Regions from separate parts of the Psychrobacillus sp. NPDC093200 genome, predicted to be linked through region 2. Evidence: riboswitches for the same ligand, from Rfam matches in the RefSeq annotation. Region 2 holds a riboswitch; each other region holds the start of a gene.
What was found. A riboswitch is a leader RNA that binds a small molecule or an ion and turns the genes downstream of it on or off. The one in region 2 is predicted to bind thiamine pyrophosphate.

Region 1 (7,363 bases), on a different contig from region 2:
CATCCCCGTCGCATACTTACACCTTCTTACCTCATAAAAAATGCCATGAATACTGGATTCATGGCAGCCTAGATTATAATTTTTTTCCTTTAAACAACTCGATTATCAGGTTCTTGTCCCTCTAAAACATTTTCAATTGCTTTAGCATTTATTTGCATCATAGCAAGTCTCGTATGAATACTTGCACTGCCGATATGGGGGAGGACTGTAACATTAGGCAAGGTTAAGAGTGGATGATCTAAAGGAACAGGCTCCGTCTCAAAAACATCTAGTCCAGCGGCCCATATTCTTTTATTTAGGAGGGCATCATAAAGGGATTGCTCATCTACGATTCCGCCACGTGCAACATTAATAAGAGCAGAGGTTTCCTTCATCAATCCTAACTCTTTTTTTCCAATCATCCTTTTAGTTTCTGGAGTTAGAGGTGTCAATATTACAACAAAATCAGATTCTTGCAATAATGTTTCTAGCTCCACATATGTAAAGTTATTTTGTTGCTCTGCCTCTAATTTTCTTGTTCTATTATGATATAAGACTTTCATATTAAAACCCTTCGCACGTCTTGCTACCGCTTCACCGATTCTTCCCATGCCTATGATTCCTAACGTAGCTCCAAAAACGTCCATTCCCGTCAGCTGCATCGGTGTCCATGATTTCCATTTACCTGCACGAATATCCTGTTCTGCTTCGGTAATACGACGAGCAGTAGCCAATAACAACGCAAAGGTTAGGTCTGCAGTTGTCTCAGTTAATACACCAGGAGTATTTGTTACCATCACCCCTTTTTCTTTCGCTGCTTCCACATCAATATTATTGAAGCCAACCGCTAGATTACTGATAATTTTTAAATTCGGTAAATTTTCTATAAGTTCCCGGTCCACTTTATCCGAGAGAACCGTCCACAGGGCATGGACGTCCTTTGCCTCCTTTTTTATATCTTCATAATCCATTGGAGTTTCCTCGCTGTGCCACATATTCACCTCAAATTTTTCTCTTAATGGCTGTACAATTTCCTCCGGTAATTTTCGAGTAATAAAAATTTTGTCCATTTAGTTTCCCCCTTATGTTTTCTGATAATTTAAGCATGGACGATTAGAGAAAAGAATTCAACCATATTTACAATTATATTTTTATACGCTATACTGTGGGCACATAAAGAAAACAAATTGTGTAAATTTATACACAACTGTAAAACTACATACCGTTTCTGCACTAGGGGTGCCCACTTTGGCTGTGATGAGAGCTTTTTAGCTCCGATCCCTTATTACTCGATCAGGATAATACCTGCGTGAGGAAGTGCGGTGACTTTCCTTTTTTCATAAGGGTTAGTGGCTGCATCTTCACGGATGTAGCTTTTTTTTATGAAAAAATTGAGGGAGGTTTTTAGGATGGAATGTGGTTTAAGTCCAATTGTAGGGTTTCGTTTTTCCCTACATCCGATGAGCAATGAATTTGTAAGTATTATTAAAGGTGCACTACAGAATACAGATGTATCCAATGTGTGGATGCATACGGATGATGTCTCAACCGTTATCAGAGGAAAACAAGTTCATGTATTTAATGTGGCAAAATCTATTACTCTGAATGCTGCCAAAACAGGGGTACATGTAGCTCTTTCTGGAACATTTTCAGCGGGTTGTCCTGGCGACACCACTGCTGACGTTTATTTAGACAAGGTTGATGAAGTGACAAATAAGGATGAAACAAACCAATATGTTTCTTCTCAATTTGCTTTATACCCTATGAACAATCCTAACTATATGGATGTGATCTACAGAGAGATTGAGCACGCTAAAGTGAAGGGTGTATTCAATGAATCTATGCATTATGCTAGCGGGATTCATGGGGATATCCATGACGTGTTTGCTTATTATGAGGCAGCCTTCAGCAGAGCTAGATCAGAAGAGCACAAGCATCTAGTGATGACTTTATCGATGAGCATTAATAGCCCTTCTCACGGAGATGACCTCCATGCTTAAATCATGGAAGCTAAAAGAAATTGTTTTAATGTCGGTCTTTGCAGTGGTGTTTGGGATTGTTTATTTACTCTTCCTTCATGTAGGAAACATTTGGTCTGGCTTCGTCGGACCAATCGCATATGAGTGGATTTTTGGTGTTTGGTTTATCGTTTCAATTATCTGTATGTACATCATTCGGAAACCCGGGGCGGCGGTTATCTCGGAAACTATCGCAGCAGCAATAGAGGTACTTTTAGGTAATGCCGTCGGGCCACGTCTTATCCTTTCTGGTGTCATACAAGGTCTAGGTGCCGAGGCTGTATTCGCCGCTACACGTTACAAACGGTTTGACCTTTGGGTTTTAATGCTTGCGGGAGCAGGATCCGCAGTTTTTAGCTTTGTGTATGGCTATTTCTTAGGAGGATTTGCCGTTTATACCACTGGATATGTAGTTTTCATGCTAGTTGTTCGTATTTTTAGCGGAACTCTCATTGCTGGTTTAGGTGGAAAAGCTGTAGCTGACGGCTTGCTTGCCACTGGTTCGTTAAGAGGATATGCTATTTCGCGTTCAAAAAAAGGTGATATTCGTGCCTAAAGTTATCCGTTTTGAAGATGTCACCTTTTCTTATCCAGACAAGGATACTGCTGTTCTATCAAACTTTTCTATGTCTATCGAAAAAGGAGAGCGTGTCGTCATAACCGGACCAAGCGGCTGTGGAAAGAGCACTTTACTTTATTTGTGCAATCGTCTCTATCCAGAAAATTGCGATGGCATAGTGTCCGGTAGAATAGAACTTTTTGGTAAAGAAAATGATTCCTATCGACCTGGCGAAGTCAATCATCGTATCGCAACAGTATTTCAAGATCCAGATGCACAATTTTGTATGCCAACTGTAGAGGAAGAGCTTGCTTTTACTTTAGAGAATTTACTCGTCGCACGGGAAGAAATGGAGACGAAGATTTCTGAAGTATTGGAGTTAACTAGGTTAACGGATTATCGACATTCCATCATTCAATCGCTTTCTGGAGGTATGAAGCAAAGGGTTGCCACTGCTTGTGCAATGATTATGGAGCCAGAAATATTATTGTTAGATGAGCCTATCACCCATCTGGACCCGTATACCGCAAAACAATATATTGAATGGTTGGACTTACTTCAGCAAAAATCGAGTATAACCATCTTAGCGATTGAGCATAGACTCGACCTATGGGACAACTTCTTTCATCGAACAATTAAGTTAAAGGAAGATAGAATTCCGTATGAAAGCTATACCAAAAGGAAGAGCATGGTTCAAGCAGAAAAGTCTCTGCATGTGGAAAATATTAGTACAAAGCATTTTTTACAGCCAACTTCATTCTCTTTAAATAAAGGAGAAATCGCAGTGCTAGCTGGACCAAATGGCAGTGGGAAATCTACATTATTGAAGGCTCTTTCAGGTATTTTACCCTCTAATGGCAAAGTAAAGCCTAGCATGTTAGGCTATGTACCTCAATCACCAGAATTTTTGTTTATTACAGGGCAAGTGAAGGAAGAGGTTTCTTTCGGTGGTGTTCAAAATACGGAGAAAATGTTGGAGCGACTGAATTTATCTACTGTTTCAGATGCACATCCTTTTTCAATCAGTCATGGGCAAAAAAGGCGCCTAGCTATAGCCATTATGCTTTGTCAGAATCGTGAAGTGATACTGATGGATGAGCCTACTTCTGGCCAGGACTCCGCTACTTTAGCCGAACTGTTTAAAGTAATTGATAATCGTTCTAAGGCAGGTACTACCTTCCTAATTGTTACACATGATATGGAGTTTGCTTATAAGGTTGCAGACACCATTTTACTAATGAAAGACGGAGCAATTACAGGAAAATATCACTCTGACAGCTTTTGGGGTAAAGAAGATTTACTGCTAGAACATCAATTACTCTCACCTAGACGAGGTGCTCTCTATGCACACTAGCCTACATAGGATGAATCCGTCTGTTAAGTTTGTGATAGTAATGATTTGCATGCTGACACTTGCGTTTTTTTTCAATCCATGGACTCCACTTGTTTTTTGGTTAAGTATTATTGTGGTGCAAATGTTTTTAAGCCATATATCCTGGAGAAAATGGGGCTTACTGATGCTACCATTTTTTATAGCAGCATTTGGCTATCTTTGGACTACTCTTTTATTTGCAGACAGTAGGACTGGTCCTGTTCTTTGGTCTATCGGTTCTGTTGAAATAACTATGAGTCAACTGAATCACGCCTTGTCCCTAAGCTTTCGCGTTTTAGCTTTTTCTAGCCTAAGCTTGTTATTTGCTTTAACTACCGATCCAATTATATTTATACGTAGCCTAATGCAGCAGTTAAAACTATCTCCAAAAATTGCTTACGGAATTATGGTTGGTTATCAATTTCTACCCCTCTTAAAGGATGAATTTATACTAGTTCAACAGGTACAGAAACTTAGGGGATTGGATGACCAATCAAATATTTTCAAGAGAATAATAGGTTTACGGCGCGTACTAATCCCCATGCTCGCTGGAGCTGTTCGTAAAGCGGAGAAAGTTGCATTTGCTATGGAAGCAAGGGGTTTCACAGGAGAACCAAGAAGGTTTTTTTATCATAAGGTTACTATTGAAAAGAATGATTTCATGTTAGCATTCTTGTTTATTGGTTTATTATTAATCAGTTGTTTCAGTAATTTTTGGTTAGCGTAAAAACAAAGAGAGTGACACCAGACTTGGGTGACACTCTCTTCCTTTAAATACAATCATATTTTATCAGCAAACTTTTGTTTTATATTCTCTTGCCAATGAAATAGTTCTTCTGCTCGCATAGGTTTAGCAAAATAATAACCTTGTAAAATAGGATTTTCGCAGGATGCCCTTAAAAATCCTACCTGTTCTTTTGTTTCCACTCCTTCAAAGACTATTTCTAGTCCGAGTGACGTCCCTAGTGCAATAATAGCCTGTACTATTAAAGAATCTTTATGAGAATTTGGAACTTCCTCAATAAATGTTTTGTCAATCTTTAAGGTAGAGATTGGTATTTGCTTTAAATAAGAAAGTGAGGATACCCCTGTTCCAAAGTCATCCAGGGCAACAGAGAAACCTTTCTCCCTAAATACTCCTACCGCCCGCATTGCTTCTTCAATATTACTTACAAAGCTAGTTTCCGTAATTTCTAACTCTATTTCATTTGGACAGATTTCATAACTACTTGTAATACTTATCAAACGTTTTAGTAGAGCTGAAGAGGTAACATAATGTCCAGGTATATTAATCGCTACTTTTCCTAGTGAAATATTTTCTTTCTTCCATTGGTACATTTGTTTACAAGCCTGTTCTACAATCCAGTCCGTAACCATTTCCATCTTCGAATTTTCCTCTAGCATAGGGACAAAGACAGCCGGAGACAAAAAACCATATTTTGAATTATTCCATCTTAGAAGAACCTCTACTCCTGCTACTTCCACATTTCGTAGATTTATTTTTGGTTGATACACGAGATATAACTCTTTGTTAATCATTGCTTTTTCAATTCCATCGACTAATTCTTTTTCAAACGTATGCGTATGTATGACCGGATCAAACATAATTACTTCATGTTTATGTTCAATGGAAGAGTCATTAAACACAGCTAGGGCATTCGAATAGATTGAATGAAGGTCTCGATAATCCTTTACCGCGGAAATAGCACAAACCCCTGGAAGTACTATTTTTTTGTTTTTAATTGTAATGGGTCTCTTTAAAATCTCCGCTATTTTTTCCATTGCTATTAGCATTTCATGGATATTTGTGTCATCAGTAGTTCTCATAATATAAGCGAAACGATTGCTTTCAAATTTAAATAAACGAGCTGATGGCGGCTTGTAATCCGTGAAGATTTTAGTTAAATGTTGAATGACCTCGTCACCAAACATGAAGCTAAACTCTTGATTTATTTTTCCAAAGTCATGTAAATGCCAGACTGCTAGTGTTTGACCAATAACAGACTTTTCAATGTATGATTCAAAGCTTCTACGATTAGGTAGCATTGTGAGATTATCAAAATAATTGGCTCTATATTTTACGTACCTATCCATCATACTAGATAAAAGTAATACCCCTATTAGCATTCCAAGGAAAAAGGTTACAGTTACACCTAGAAAAGTATTATGCATCGAGTGATTTTCTGCAGTTGCGACTAAATAATCTCTCGGGGCGTAAACACTTATTGCTAATATTCCTACATAATGAGTTGTAGCAATTGCACAGCCCATTAAAATGGATGAAAAAGTTTTAGTAATAAAGTTTTTTGTCTTTTTAGATGAATATTTAATGGAAAATAAAGCAGTCTGCGTAAACATGATAGAGATACACAAAGCGATAAATATAGTAGGTCTATCGTAAACGTATTGCACATCCATCTCCATGGAACGGATTCCAATATAGTGAACTCCTGCTATCCCTAACCCCATTAAAATACTTGCAATTATATATTTCCACCAAGATTGAATTGGTTTATTTACCCAATAGAAAAAAATAAAAGATGCTAAAACACCTGGAATTAGTGACACAAAAGTCAATATCCAATTGTAATGCATACTGATTGGCAACGTAATAGCGGTCATACCTACAAAATGCATAGCCCAAATTCCCAAACCAAGTGAAATAGATGCTAATATTAACCAAAATAAATAGTGAAAAAAACTATTTTTTTGGACTCTTTCATTTAGCGATAGCGCTGTAAATGAAGCAATACAGGCAACTATAATTGAAATTATCACACCGACCAATGAATACTCCGGTTGTAACTCTATAGAATATATAGGTGATATAGCACTAAAAAACAACTTTGTCATTCCTTTCGACGAACAACTTATCTGTTAAACTATACCATATCGACCAGACATATAACATAAAAACCATAATGTAATAGTATAATTTTGATTAAATATTTTACTTTATAATATTTTTACAATATATGTGTGTCGAATTTTTGAAAATTGGTTCTTTATGATTACTTATTTTTGTTATATAATTATTGCGAATATTCAAATACTGTTAAAAATAGGTATTATCATAAAATTATATAGGAGGCTATTAAATGTCATCAGTGGCTCTGCTAAGAGGAATTAATTTAGGAAAGATTAATAAAGTAGATATGAAATCTCTAAAGCAACTCTTTGAAGAATTGGGCTTTCATAATGTACGTACATATATTCAAACAGGAAACGTTATTTTTGATAACGGTGAATGTAGCGAGGGAAAGTTAGAGGAAGCACTAAGAATCACCTATGGGTTCTCTATTCCGGTTACTTTAAGAACGAAATCTGAATTGGAAGAAGTACATAACCATCCACTTTTCTTAAATGACCAAACCTTTGTCATGTTTCTACAAAGGAAAATTACCAACGAACAGATTACTATACTTAAGGAAATAG
Region 2 (7,363 bases):
ACCCGATCTTAGAAAGTCCAAACTGCCTGGTATGAAAGCCAGCTTTGTTTTAGGAACGATAGATTCTATTTTTTCTATTAGCTGATTATGATCAATGGAAGGTTCTTCCTCCATTAAATTGGCAGCATACAGCACAACTGCAGCTAATCCTCCTGTCACGTTTAGCGTATCAATTAGGAAAAGATTTTCAAAATCCTCCGCTGCAATTAAAGCACTTTGAAAGGAAGCAGATGCTTTTGATGTATATCCAATGTGAATAATGATGCTCTCAGGAAAATTTGTTCTGATTTTCGTAAACAATTCATGATACTCATGTGTATTCGTTGCTGTTGTAGATGGAATTTTTTTTGTGCGACTATGATAATCGAAGACATCTTCTACAGGTAACTCACCATCTAAATAATCCTTCCCATCCATAATGACGTGCATCGGTACCACTTGAATTTGATGTTTTTCAACCAGGTCCTTCGGTAAATCCGCTCCACTCTCTGTTGATAAAATTATCCTTCTCATAGTACATCCCCTTCAAATAACGCATGCAATGCTGCGTACTTATTTATTTTATTTATCCTAAATATACACTAAAAGGGGAAAATATACAGATTAATAAACAGAAGATTTCCGTATGTAGTGGAATATTAACACTAAGTTAAACAGATAAAAGAAGGTATTAAGCTTAGCAATGACGTAAAACCACCTATTCTTTTTCGGTTTAATTTCTACAATACTTACTTATCCCCATTCTTATCTGATTAAAAATAGGATAAATATAAAACAGACGGTTTAGAAATGCATTATCGCACTACTAAACCGTCTGCTTAGTTACTTTAAACTAATTCCAACCATGCCACTGCTTCGCATTATGTGGCAACACTTTGATGCTGGTGGTTTAAGCAATTAGCTAGGACTTGCTATAGTTAAAGGTAGCCTTTTCATATTTATCTTCATACTTCAATGCGTATAATGATTAATGAAGTTATAGATTTTATAACAAATTATATTTGTATTAACTACGAAAATTCACTTTAAATTTCTCTAACAGTCTTCCAAATATCTTCACTAAGACTAATGGCAGAAATAACTGCAACACCATTAGCCCCAGCTTCACGTACGATGCTACTGTTTGTTGGTGAAATACCACCAATTGCTACAATGGGGACATTCGGATAGTCAGTTCTTGCTTTCTTTAAAAATGCAACCCCTGCTGGTGGTTCGGCATCTTTTTTTGATGATGTTTCAAAAATGGGTCCAATCCCAACATAATCTGCACCATTTGCAATCGCCTTTTCCAGTTCCTCCATCGTATGCACAGAAACACCGATGATTTTATTTTCTGCACGCTTACGAAACATTTCAATATTTAAATCATCCTGACCAACATGAATCCCATCAGCATTAAGCTTTAAGGCTAGCTCTACATCGTCATTTATTAGAAATGGCACTTTGTAAGCGTGACATAAACTTTGGCATTTACGTGCAAATTGTACATAGGAATCGCCAGTAAGTGCATTTTCACCCTTTTCTCTTAATTGAAACATCGTAATACCGGCTTGTAATGCTGCTTCTAACACCACTAAAGGATCACGCCTACAATTAATCGTACCCATAATAAAATATTTATCGAGATTTAGTGACATACAACATCACACTTCCCCTCAAGCTGACGATAGGCAAAATGATTCGTTGGACCAAAACCATGCCCAATATTTAATGGATTGCTAATCGCTAAATGGACAAATTTTTTCGCTTCCAAAACGGCTTCTTGCAAAGATTTTCCTTTTGCTATTTCTGCTGTTAATGCTGCTGAAAATGTACAGCCTGTTCCGTGCGTATGTTTAGTTTCAAATCGATTCGTTTCTAAGACAAAAGGAACCTCCCCTTTTATAAACACCGCATCAATCGCTTTGTCACCAGCTAAATGTCCACCTTTCATAACCACACATTGTACCCCAAGGGAGATAATATCTTGAGCAGCTAGAAATAGTTCTTGTTCCGTATGAATGGAGCGACCACTTATGACCTCGGCTTCTGGTATATTTGGTGTGCAAACAGTTGCAATGGGTAGCAGCTTATTTTTAAGAGCTTGTATAGACTCTTGTTGAAGCAAGCTGGCGCCGCCCTTCGCAATCATCACAGGGTCAACGATAAGAGGTAAGCCTCTATTTTTAAGTGTAGCAGCGACACACTCAATAATCTCTGAATTAAATAACATGCCTGTTTTAATCGCTGTCACATTAAAATCTTCAAGGACCGCCTTCAATTGTGCTTCTACAAATTGTACTGTTGTTGGAAAAATGCCATGTACACCTAACGTATTTTGGGCGGTTAAGGCAGTGATAACACTTGTACCAAATACACCAAGCTCTTGAAACGTTTTAATATCTGCCTGAATGCCTGCTCCGCCTCCACTATCTGAACCCGCTATCGTTAATGTAATCATTGGTGTCCCTCCGCTAAATATTCAAGTTGATTTAGAAAATTCATATGGAATGTCCCAATCGTTGAATACGCATTTGAGCTTGCTTGTTTATAATCACGAAGTAGATTCGCAAGATCTTCGAATGCATTTTCACAGCTTGCGAGCTCTGCTGCACAAAGGGCACTTAATAGACAGCCACTTCCTGTCATTTTCGTTACCTTTTCATGACCACCTACGATCCATTCTATTCTGATACCATCTGTAATCACATCTTGCTTACCTGTCACAATCACAAGACAGTTATATTTGTTTGCAACATGCATGGCCGTCTCAGCTACATCAAGTTCACCCACGCCACTATCGACGCCTTTTGCTTGCCAAGTAACACCTGCAATAGCCGCGAGTTCTCCGACATTACACCGAATTAAATTAATTTTAAGTTGTTGTAATAATTCCATCGTTGTTTCTAATCGAAAATTCGTTGCCCCTGCACCGACGGGATCAAAAACTATAGGAATGTTCTTCACATTCGCACTGTTTCCTGCTAGAAGCATTGATTTTATTGTCTGTTCATTTAATGTGCCGATATTTAATAAAAGCGCATTCGATTTTGATGCCATTTCCGCCGCTTCTTTAACCGCATCGGCCATCACAGGTGAAGCTCCTATTGCTAGTAAGCCATTTGCTGTAAAATTGGCCACGACATAGTTGGTGATACAATGCACTAAAGGTTTTTGTAGATTAATTTTTTGTAGGCTCATTCATATACACCCCTTTTGTCCAATTTTGCATCGTCCATGGCATTTCCCAAAACATCCACTCGTAATAACAGCTTTTTTCAAAATGTGCCTTTAAAACCTTTTGTTTCATGGGCTGTTCCTTCGCAAAACGATTTAACATCGACTTTTGCTTATTGATCGATTGAAGCATTTCGTCAGATGCATATAATGCAATCCATTGCGCATACAGCGGTACATTCGGATGAGCATACTTAAGCTGTTGCCCAATTTCTTGATAGAGCCACGGACAAGGTAATATGGCAGCAAATGCTTCTGCTACATCGCCATTATGTACAGCATTGTACATATGACTCACATAATTATAAGCAGCTGGTGCCACCTCAAAATTTTCAATTTCTTCGGCCGTTACATCTAAATCTTGAAAAGTTGTACGGTGAAGCTCAAGCTCTGCTTCATGAATAAATCTCGCACTGTTTAAAAAGTACTGAATGTCCTCGTCATTTGTTGCCTTTGCAGCTGCTAAAGCTAAGACTTTTGTGTAATGCTTTAAATAATACGCATCCTGTAGCATATAAAACTTGAACTTTTCGAGTGGTAAACTACCATCAGCAATACCTTGCACAAACGGATGGTTAAAACTAGCCTCCCAATAAAATTGCGTCTCCTGTCTAACTTTTTCACAAAACTCCATTTTTTTGTCCTCCTTAATTGGTGGACGTAAGTGCAAAAAAGGCGCCTCTAATAGAGACGCCCAAAAAGTGTAGACTACACCCATGATTGCTCCCTACGCCAGTGTTAACTGTCAGGTTCTAAGGGTCAGGTTTTAACCTTCTCAACACAATGTGTCCCCCCGCAATTAAAGTATTTGCAAAAGAAAAGCTCCACGTAAATAATACGCGGAGCTTAAGTAAGTACATATTGATCATCGTGTACTTTGCTCCCTACGTCCGTATTAACAGCCAGGTTCTAAGGGTCAGGTTTTACCTTCTCAACACAAACGTGTCCCCCTGCAAATTCATTTAATTACACTAAGTTTAACTGAAAGCACCACGGCAAACAAGATAATAATCACGACGTGACAGGTATGAGTTTAAAAATGAATCAAAGACCCTAGCAGATGTATTGAATTTATATCATAAGTAGGAGCTTCTTCCAGACTAAATTTAAATAAGCGAAAAATAAAAAAACGAATTCCAAAATCAGAATTCGTTTTTGAAAACTATGCTAACTCCAACCAAGCAACCGCTTCACAATGCAGTGAGTGTTGATGGTGGACTATTTAAATAATAAGAATGTAGTAGAATCACCTTAAATGCCTATTTTAAATATACTATTTATTATTCGTAAAATATAATTCAATAAGAAATCATTAATAAATATGAATCTAAATCTAAATCTAATAGAAATTGTCCTGTAAAGAAATTTAAAGCTTATACTTCAACTTCTACAAGAACATCATCTATTTCAATTTCATTTCTTATCAGGCTATAAATTTGTACATCTCTATTGATAGCTTCAAATCCTACAACTAAATTATATTTTGCAGGTATGTTACCATCCCACCCATTATGACCTCTAACTGCAATACAAAAGCTATCTGTTAACTGATTAGATTTTATAGTAGTCCAATCTTTTTGTAATGTACTATATGAACGAGAAAATTCTTTCGCTTGTCCATGATTACTTTGTTCGCCTATTTCCCACTTAAAATTCCCATCATCTTCTACAGATGAACCTGTTTCAAAAATTCTTTTTTCAAATGCATCAATTTGTTCACCTATTTTGCTACATCGCCAATCTAACCAAGTAGACATATATCTACTTGTTTTTCTACGTGTATTTCTTGGTTTAGCTGAATAAGACAATGTAACATCAATCCTAATATCATATTCTTCACCTATATCTAATATTTCACTAGGAATAGGTATGGTATAAATATGTGCTTCATTCCCGTAAATAATATTATCTTCTTCCGTTAATAATGTAATTCTATATTCATCATTTGTGGTAGCCCTAGTAACGTCTGGAAGACCATAACCAATATGTCTAAGTATAGTTTCATTAGAATTAAAAGTTTCATTTAAAGCTATTGGCCAACTTGCTGAGTGTGCAATTAAGGCTCTATATAATAAACTTGAAGCATTAGGGAATATCTTTTGAATTTCCGCTGCGATATATGCTACTTTAGGAGCCGCAAAAGAAGTTCCTATAGCATCTTTTGAATATGCTGGGCCAGTTGGTGAAGTTCTTATTAATTCTACACATACTTCTGAAGATAAAACTAAATCTACTGAATCTCCTACCTTATTTTTTACCCATGTGCCACCATATTCTACTACATCGGGTTTTATTGAATCCCATATCCCTGCTCCTGAACGCGAAAATGCTGAAGGCTCATTTTTCCCACCTATACTTATTTGATCAAGTGTTTCAAAACTTTCGCTATTAATCGATCCAACCGTCAATGCTTGCATACTTTGAGCTGGATTAGAAATACGTGATTTTTCATCAAATAGATAGGTAGGATAGTTATTTCCTTCATTATAAAAATCCTTAATTGTATGTTCATAGATATTTCCTGTTGCTTGAATAAATAATACATCATTTAAATAAGTTTGAAGATCAATTTCACTCGCCCATGGTGACATATGTTTTATTTCACATGAACTTATTTCTGCAATTGAATGATTATAGATTTTAGTCTTTTTTTCAGCCTTTATAGTAAAATCCTCAACAATAGACCTTATAAATAATGGTGGGAAAATACTAGTCCTAACCGAAAATTCATTATTTTCGTCTAATACACGAGCATTTCTTAAAAAACAAGGTAATTTATATGTACCATTTTTCGGTATTTGATGTGGATAAAGAATAGCTCCAGCTACTCTTGTACCATGACCTCCCCCTGATATTTCATCAGCTACTGTAGTCTTCCCTATAACTAGGCATTTTGAATCCTCTTTTAAAATAGCAGGCTCCAAGTACTTATGTTCTTCTTGAATCCCACTATCTATTACAGTAATAATTGGGGCATCTTCATCAGGAGGAATAATTTCTAAATCCTCGTTTATATCAGCTGCACCTATTTCATAAGATTCTCCTATAGATAAATCTCCTACGTATTCAGCTTGATAAATATAAGAGAAATTATAAACTAAATCTTTTATGCACTTACCTGAGATTCTTACTCTCGCGGAAAAACTATCACATAGTTCAAAAAATTTAGGTTCTCCATCAATAAAAGAACCTATAATTTCTCCACCATAATGCTCTATAAATTCAGTGAATTGTTCTTCGCGTTCATATTTCAAATCATCCCACTTTTGATAAGCCTCAAAATATTTTTTTTGCCAATTTAAATATTTCCTACTTCGTTTATACTCATCTTCATTTACATCATTTTCTTTTTCAGGTGGTTGTTCCAAATTAAAAATATTTCCAGAGCAACTAATACTTACATCAATTTCATATATATCATCATCTAAAATCGCTCCCCAAATACTTAATAAGTTGGCACCACATATTCTTTCTACCCTATCTTTATCATCATGAAATGCATAAATTCGAGCGGGAGTGTTACATCTTTTAGAAACCTCATTAATAAAATCATCTGTCTTTTTTATTAATGTTGCAAATTCTAAATCACCATTTGATACAATAACAAATCCATTACCATGTTCTGAAACTACTTCAAAACCTAAACCCTTTAAAAAACTAATATCACTTGTAGGATCAATTTCTAATAAAATTGGAATTCCAGTTTCTATTTGAGGAAGCTGCTCTCTAACACGTTCTTCTTGCTTTTCTTTCCAAAACCTCGATAATTCTGAAGCCTTAGATTTAATAGATTTGCCATGTTTTATACGATTGTCTTTATTCTCATTAGTTCTCGGGCTTGGATTTCCATTGCCTCTATATTTTGGCTTTCCTACTATTTTTTGCTTTAAAGTAATATGTGAAAAATCATGGTGTATTGACATAACTTCACCTCTTTAATATTTCATAGTGATACCATTAATTACATTCGAAACATGGTCTTTTTTAATAATATTAGAATCTTCTAAAACAGCATTTTTTGCTATTTGTTGAGCTATAGAAACAATATTAGCAGAAGAATGGCCCTCTAACTCTTTAGAAATAATATCAAAATCAATCTCCTTACTTATTTTCATAGCAGATAAGGTTTCTAAAATTAGCCTTTTAA
Region 3 (7,363 bases), on a different contig from region 2:
CCTTTTTATATTAACTTCCTTGGCAATATTGCTCTATTTATACCTATTGGTTTTCTCTTTCCTCTTGTCTTCAAACGTATGGAGATTTTCCCCTTTCCTGTAATTATGGGATTTCTTATCTCGCTATTTATAGAAATCGTTCAAATTCCGCAAAATAGGAGCAGTGACGTGGATGATCTTTGGTTAAATAGCTCTGGAGCGTTAGTAGGTTATTTGATTTATTTATTGGTTAGAAGGAAATTTCCTGTTTTCTGTAAGGTGTTCAAGAAAAATCATGCAACGAGTTTATAAATTTCTCGTCCGGGGTAAATATTATTCGGAGAGAAAAAAGCAAGGAGACAACTAAGAATGATGATACAAAAAGATACACAAACAGAACAAAGAAGAGACAATATAATTGAAGACCTTGTAAACAAAGGTGTTTTTAAAATTGATGGAAAACAATTATATGAATTGAATTTTTACGAATTAATGAAGCAATATATAAATGAAGAGAAACAAACAAATTAGTGCCTAGTATAAGGCACTTTTTTAATTGCATTTATCTATTTATATGGCTAATGGTCGATAATAGAAATGTGGTACACTTGAGTCAAACACAGATGAGGTGGAGAAAAACTTGACAGCTATACAAAATTTAAATGAAACATTACAGAGAAAATGGGCAGAAGCAGAATTTGCCTTTGAGATGCCTATCCAAACACAACTTATTCCGCATATGCTTGACGGTTCAGATATAGTAGCAGAATCACCAACGGGAACAGGGAAAACACTGGCTTATGTGCTTCCTTTACTACAATTGGTAGATCCTTCAAAAAAGCAAACACAGGCATTAATAATGGTACCTTCTCAAGAATTAGGAATGCAAATTGTCGAGGTATTGAGAGAGTGGGCTTCAGGTACTGGTGTCTCAGTTGCTCAGCTAATCGGTGGCGCGAATATTAATCGACAAATTGAAGGCTTGAAGAAAAAGCCGAATATAGTAGTAGGAACACCTGGTAGATTGCAGGAGCTTGTAAAGGTGAAAAAGCTTAAAATGCATGAGATTAAGACGATTGTGTTAGATGAAGGTGATCAGCTACTTAGTAGAGAGCATCGGACTACTGTTAAAGGATTAATAGATGCAACAGTTGAGAGACAGCTTGTCGTGACATCGGCAACAATAACAGAGGAAATTGAGCTAGTAGCAGAACGAATGATGAAGGAACCAATAAGAATTCATGTGTCAGCGGAGGAAGTACCAGCAAAAGGTGAAGTCATTCATAGCTTTGTAAAAACAGAGACTAGAGACAAGACAGAGCTATTAAGAAGGCTTTCGCATTTTAAGGGGATGAGAGGATTAGCATTCGTTAACAGTCTAGATCAATTACTGATGAAGGATTATAAGCTATCTTATCGAGATGCTCCAATTGCATCTCTTCATTCTGAAATGAAAAAAGAAGAGAGAAAAAAAGCATTGGACGACTTTAAAAATGGAAAAGTGAGCATTCTAATCGCTACAGATGTTGCAGCCAGAGGATTAGATATATCGGGACTTACTCATGTTATTCATGTAGATGTACCACATTCAATTGAGCAATACTTACATCGTTCAGGGCGTACTGGACGAGCAGGTAAGGATGGAGAGGTATTAACTCTTTTAACATATAACGACGAAAAAACTTATAAAAAATGGACAAAAGAGCTTCCAAGCAAGCCAGTCCAAAAAATATGGTATCGCGGTGAATTAATAGAGGGATCATCTAAAACAATCGATAAAAAGGGGAAATAATGTATGGATTTTCAAAAAAATCTAGAGGAATATGCTGAGTTAGTTGTTAAGGTAGGTCTAAATATTCAAAAGGGGCAGCCTCTACTCATTAATACAACAACAGATACAATCGATTTTACAAGACTTATTGTTAAAAAAGCCTATGAAGCAGGGGCAAAAAGAGTAGAAGTAAACTATACGGATGAAGTAAATGCTCGATTATTTTACGATATGGCCCCCGATGAAGCATTTCACGAAGTGCCAAAATGGGTTGTTGCTCAAAGAGATGAATTGATTGAAAGTAAAGGTGCTTTATTATGGATTGACGCCGATAATCCCGATCTTTTAGAGGGTGTGTCAATTGATCGTATTTCTAACTATCAAAAGGCTTCTGGTAAGGCATTAGAAAATTATCGTAAAGCAGTGATGAATGATGTGATTACCTGGTCAATCGTAGCAATGCCCTCTAAAAAATGGGCTGCGAAGGTTTTCCCAAAACTCCCAGAGTCAGAACAAATGGATGCATTATGGGAGCTTATATTTAATGTAGTACGCATTGGAAAAGGAACTGCAGTCCAACAATGGCAGGAACATATTAATAATTTAGAGTCGCGTGCTGGATTATTGAACGAAAAGCGCTATAAGAAACTGCATTATACGGCAGATGGAACAGATATTGAAGTAGAGTTACCAAAGGAACATATTTGGCAATCAGGAGCTAGTAAAAATGCTCAGTCCGTGCCATTTATCGCTAATATGCCTACAGAGGAAGTATACACTGCGCCGCTAAAAACAGGTGTGAATGGATATGTAAGTAACACTAAGCCTTTTGTCTATCAAGGAAATGTTATTGATGGCTTCAAATTGACGTTTAAAGATGGAGAAATTGTTCAAGTTCAAGCAGCAACAGGCGAGAAACTCCTACAAGAGCTAATTCAAACAGATGATGGCGCAAAATATTTAGGCGAAATTGCATTAGTTCCGCATGAATCGCCTATCTCCGCATCGAATGTATTGTTTTTTAACACTTTATTTGATGAGAATGCCTCCAATCATTTTGCTATTGGAGAAGCATACCCAACTTGTGTAGAAGGAGCTCGTGGCCTTACTACAGAAGAGTTAGAAAATATGGGTATCAATACTTCTATTGTTCATGAGGACTTCATGATTGGAAGTGGAAATATGGATATAACAGGTGAATTAGCTGATGGAACAAAAGAACCCATCTTCATTAAAGGTGCTTGGGCATTTTAAGGAGCTGATTATTGTTGAAAAGGTTGATAGGCATATTCATCGCCCTTTTTATAATATCTAATACTTACTCAGTTGAAGCTAAGGGGAAAGAGGTGTACATTCCTTTAGGTGATTCTTTAGCAGCTGGCCAAACACCAAATCAGGCAATTGATGCTGGCTATACAGATTTAATCTCTCAGGAATTAAATAGATCAAATCTGCTTGGGTTTTATTCCAAAGCCCTAGCTTTTCCCGGATATACAACTGCTGATGTCTTAAGGACTGTTCAAACAAAGGAAGCACAGGAGCTTTTGGCTAATGCAACACTAGTTACGATATCCGCAGGAGCTAATGATCTTTTAAGACTAGTACAGGTTAATCCTTCAAGTGGAATGGTCTCTTATAAACAGGTCTCTGCTAATTTTGCACTTAATAATGTGAGAAAAAACATGGAGGCAGTTCTGGAAAAAGTCCAAGCAGCAGCTCCGAAAGCTAATATATATGTAATGGGTTACTATTTTGCATATCCTCATGTGCATGATTCACAAAAGGTGGGAATTGGCAAAGAGTTAGATCAGCTGCATGCTATTCTTCAAACAGTTGCAGAGAAAAATGGAGCAACCTATATTTCGGTTGAAGAGTCTTTCAAAGGAAAAGAGAGTACTTTAATACCAAATGTTGCTGATGTACACCCTACCATGGAAGGTTACCGGCAAATGGCAAATTCGTTCTTTACAAAGTACAATTCACGTATGCTCGTATATGAACATGAAATGCCAAAGCCAAATCCTTTAACATTCGAGGAACTTATAGAAAGTCAACGTACAAATGCAAGTGGAAATTCTCAAGCTAAAGCAACAGTGTCCACTGGCTACCTATCGTTGACGAATGTAAATTTAATATCCAAAGTTTTTCAGAGGATTCTTTTATAGAGAATTTTGGTGAAAGTAATAATTCAAAAAAAGCAGGAGAAATCATATGATTTCTCCTGCTTTTTTTTATTGGAGGTGACTAATAAGTCTTGTCCTTCTAAATAATAGTGGTACCTTGGAGAGGCTATGAAGAGCCCATATTAACTTTAATAAGTTTCTAACTTAGTTCAATTAGCGTTTTACAGTTTTTTTGGATTTCATTGCTTTACGAACAATAGGGTACACAACAGGTGCCCATTTAATAGCTGCTTTTACTAGTTTTCCTACTTTCATAATCAATCGCTCCTTGTTGTTCTATAATATCTTATTCCCATTTGAGGAGCTATTAAACATGCCGTAACACTTTGACTCCTTGTACGATGTTCCATATAAGTAAAACTAGATTGATCACTGTATATAAACCCATAAAAATAAGAGCAGTAGTCATACTAGTCCACATGGAAGCAGAATCTCCAGTAAAGCCTAAAGGTAAAAAGTTTGCGAATATAGCCAGCATTAAGAACACAAAGAAAATAGTAGGGATGATATGAGAAATTAATGAACGCTTAGCGTGGTACTTTACCTCTTTTTCCGATGTAAGGAAGTAAACGATAATCGGGAGAATGAAAGGGGCAAACAAAATAGAAAAATATGTTGATGCACTCAAAATTTTATTGGTATCCATTCATAGTCTCCTCATTATTATTACTTATCGCTCTCCCTACGGAAAGCATCCATCTATAGCTTATATCTAGTTATTCTAATACAAATCTAACGAGAATGTCCTTATATTCCTCTACTGAAGATATAGAAACGTATTCCTGATCACCGTGCCAGTCAGAACCGCTTGGTCCAAATTCGATAGCTACTGCACCCTTAGCTGCATAATAACGCGTGTCGGCCGCACCATGCTGTCCAAATAGAACAGTAGGTGTCTGTCTAATCGAATTACAAACTGCTAAAAGCTTTTGTATATACTTGTCATCTTCTTTATTGGTGATTGCTGGGGTGTGTCCTTGGAAGTGTATTTCACTACCAGGATATTTTTCTAAAAGATCTCTTAGTTCCTTTGTGATTTTCTCAGCGTCTTGTCCAGGAACAAATCTTAAGGAGTAACTAATAACACATTTATCAGGTACCATATTATAGCGATCTCCTGCTTCTATTTTTGCCAAGTTTAAGGAAGGATAATCATAATATTCATTGCTTGCCTCCATAAAAGAGCAATTTCTTAGTTCCTTATCGAATAATATTGCTTTTTCAATCGCATTATCTCCTTCCCAAGGACGGCTTCCGTGCGCGGCTTTCCCTTTTAAATGGATATCCCATTGTAAAATTCCTTTAGCCTGAAGACCGATATTAACATGAGTTGGTTCACCACAAATAACGAAGTCTCCACAATGACCTTGTTCAACTAAGTGTTTGGAGGTTTTTCCTCCTGTTTCTTCATCAGTAACTATATGTAGCTGGACTTTTTTAGTAAGCTTATGTTCATCTTGTGACAGTATATAAAAAGCCTGCATCATTGCAGCAACGCCTGCCTTCATATCTGCAGAACCACGCCCATATAGTCTATCATCAATAATTTTTGGTTCAAATTGCTCGGGATTTCCTGGAACGACATCAATATGGCCATTCCATACGATAGTTTCCTCACCGGCTCCTATTTCAGCTACAAGCATTAGCTTAGTGTTTAATTCATAGGTTTTTGTTGATATGTTTCTCTTTTCTAGCCAGTCCTTACAGTAGAGCAGTGCCTCGTTAGCTCCGTTCAAATCATTACTCTTTATTTTGATTAAATCCATAAGTAAATTTATCAACCAAAACACTCCTAATAATAGATTTATTATTACTATTATAATACCTTTAGGGGTTGCAATATAAACATGTATCGGCTACAATGAACTCAAATCAAATAAATTCTAAACCACAAGGGGCGTCGCTATAGCGGCTGAGATAGTACCCTTAGAACCTGTAAGTTCATGCTTGCGTAGGGATGTGGATGGATACTGACAATCGCGCGATGTCTGGCTCTGTCCCGACGGCGTTTTTTTTGTGGTCAAAAAAGGGGATTACAATGAGAAATCAGCGTGTCGTATTGTTAGTAGAAATAGCTATATTCGCAGCATTAGGTTATATATTGGATTTAATAGGATTTGGGATGCCACAGGGTGGAAGTGTTACCTTTGTGCTTGTACCCATTATTTTAATAGCATTTCGCCGTGGTATAGTGGCAGGTGTTGTGACAGGATTTTTGATTGGACTATTACAGGTAGTTACGGGGCGCTTTTACCCGGCGCCATTATCCTTTGAAATAGTAGTTATTCAAGTAGGAATCGATTACTTTATTGCTTTTATGGTGGCGGGATTGGCAGGTCTATTAAGACCAGCATATATGAAAGCATTTGAAAATCAAAACAAGAAAAAAATGGCGATAGCAATTGTAATAGGTGCCTTAATTGCCTCATTTTTGCGCTACTTGGCACACGTTTTATCAGGGATACTATTTTTTGGTGAATTTGCTGAGGGAGAAAACGTAATTCTTTATTCCTTAATTTATAATTCTACTTATATGATTCCTGTGTTCTTGTTTGCCGCTTTTATTTGTGCGATTCTATTCGTAAAAGCCCCACGCCTATTAATGCCGAATTCATAAGATATATGATATGATAATCATACATCTAAGTGAAGAAGGGATCTTGTAAAGATGATAGCAAAAACAAATGAAGAGTTAGAAATGTTAAAAAAAATAGGCCAAATTGTTGCTGAAGTACGAGAAGCGATGAAGGCTGCAACTAAACCGGGTGTAACTACCAAGGAGCTAGATGAAATAGGCGGCGAGTTATTTAAAGAAAAAGGCGCTATTTCTGGACCTATGGGAGAGTATGATTTCCCGGGGTATACTTGTATAAGTGTGAATGAAGAAGTGGCTCATGGAATTCCAGGCTCCCGTGTGATTAAAGAGGGTGACCTTGTAAATATCGATGTATCCGGTTCATACGAAGGGTTTTTCGCAGATACTGGAATATCATTTGTAGTAGGCGAAGGGTACGAAGACAAGGAAAAACTTTGTCAAGTAGCGGAAAGTGCATTTAATCGTGCTATGCTGAAGGTAAAAGCAGGTTCTCGTCTAAACCAGATTGGTAAAGCGGTGGAAAGAGAAGCGAAGGATAATGGATTACATGTCATCATGAACCTAACAGGTCATGGTATCGGAAAGTCCCTGCATGAAGCACCCCAGCATGTCTTAAATTATTATGATGCTTGGGATCCAACAATTTTAAAAGAAGGTATGGTTCTAGCAGTAGAGCCCTTCATCTCAGCAAAAGCTGAACATATCGTAGAGTCAGGGGATGGATGGACGTTTGTAACTCCTGATAAATCTCTTGTTGCACAAATTGAACATACAATTATAGTTACAAAAGACGAACCGATTATTTTAACTAAATTAATTTAAATGAGTGAATTT

Region 1: linked by a shared signal. The riboswitch ahead of ACQKNZ_RS00700 (YkoF family thiamine/hydroxymethylpyrimidine-binding protein) and the one ahead of tenA (thiaminase II) in region 2 are both predicted to bind thiamine pyrophosphate.
Region 3: linked by a shared signal. The riboswitch ahead of thiT (energy-coupled thiamine transporter ThiT) and the one ahead of tenA (thiaminase II) in region 2 are both predicted to bind thiamine pyrophosphate.

What each region holds. Positions count from the first base shown of each region.
Region 1 covers NZ_JBNNVC010000001.1:126,987-134,349, reverse strand. Annotated here, with positions in the region: gene ACQKNZ_RS00705 (2-hydroxyacid dehydrogenase) at 90-1,049, opposite strand; TPP riboswitch at 1,205-1,312, shown strand; gene ACQKNZ_RS00700 (YkoF family thiamine/hydroxymethylpyrimidine-binding protein) at 1,389-1,979, shown strand; gene ACQKNZ_RS00695 (ECF transporter S component) at 1,972-2,553, shown strand; gene ACQKNZ_RS00690 (ABC transporter ATP-binding protein) at 2,546-3,910, shown strand; gene ACQKNZ_RS00685 (energy-coupling factor transporter transmembrane component T family protein) at 3,951-4,655, shown strand; gene ACQKNZ_RS00680 (bifunctional diguanylate cyclase/phosphodiesterase) at 4,709-6,781, opposite strand; gene ACQKNZ_RS00675 (DUF1697 domain-containing protein) at 7,027-7,363, shown strand, end outside.
Region 2 covers NZ_JBNNVC010000006.1:79,350-86,712, forward strand. Annotated here, with positions in the region: gene ACQKNZ_RS18225 (DegV family protein) at 1-513, opposite strand, end outside; gene thiE (thiamine phosphate synthase) at 1,026-1,637, opposite strand; gene thiD (bifunctional hydroxymethylpyrimidine kinase/phosphomethylpyrimidine kinase) at 1,628-2,440, opposite strand; gene thiM (hydroxyethylthiazole kinase) at 2,437-3,180, opposite strand; gene tenA (thiaminase II) at 3,161-3,850, opposite strand; TPP riboswitch at 3,924-4,021, opposite strand; TPP riboswitch at 4,081-4,178, opposite strand; gene ACQKNZ_RS18250 (S8 family peptidase) at 4,590-7,139, opposite strand; gene ACQKNZ_RS18255 (AAA family ATPase) at 7,152-7,363, opposite strand, start outside.
Region 3 covers NZ_JBNNVC010000008.1:53,250-60,612, reverse strand. Annotated here, with positions in the region: gene ACQKNZ_RS19440 (VanZ family protein) at 1-291, shown strand, start outside; gene ACQKNZ_RS19435 (Fur-regulated basic protein FbpA) at 349-510, shown strand; gene ACQKNZ_RS19430 (DEAD/DEAH box helicase) at 620-1,771, shown strand; gene ACQKNZ_RS19425 (aminopeptidase) at 1,775-3,004, shown strand; gene ACQKNZ_RS19420 (SGNH/GDSL hydrolase family protein) at 3,019-3,915, shown strand; gene ACQKNZ_RS19415 (DUF4870 domain-containing protein) at 4,241-4,579, opposite strand; gene ACQKNZ_RS19410 (M20 family metallopeptidase) at 4,650-5,714, opposite strand; TPP riboswitch at 5,817-5,908, shown strand; gene thiT (energy-coupled thiamine transporter ThiT) at 5,972-6,550, shown strand; gene map (type I methionyl aminopeptidase) at 6,602-7,351, shown strand.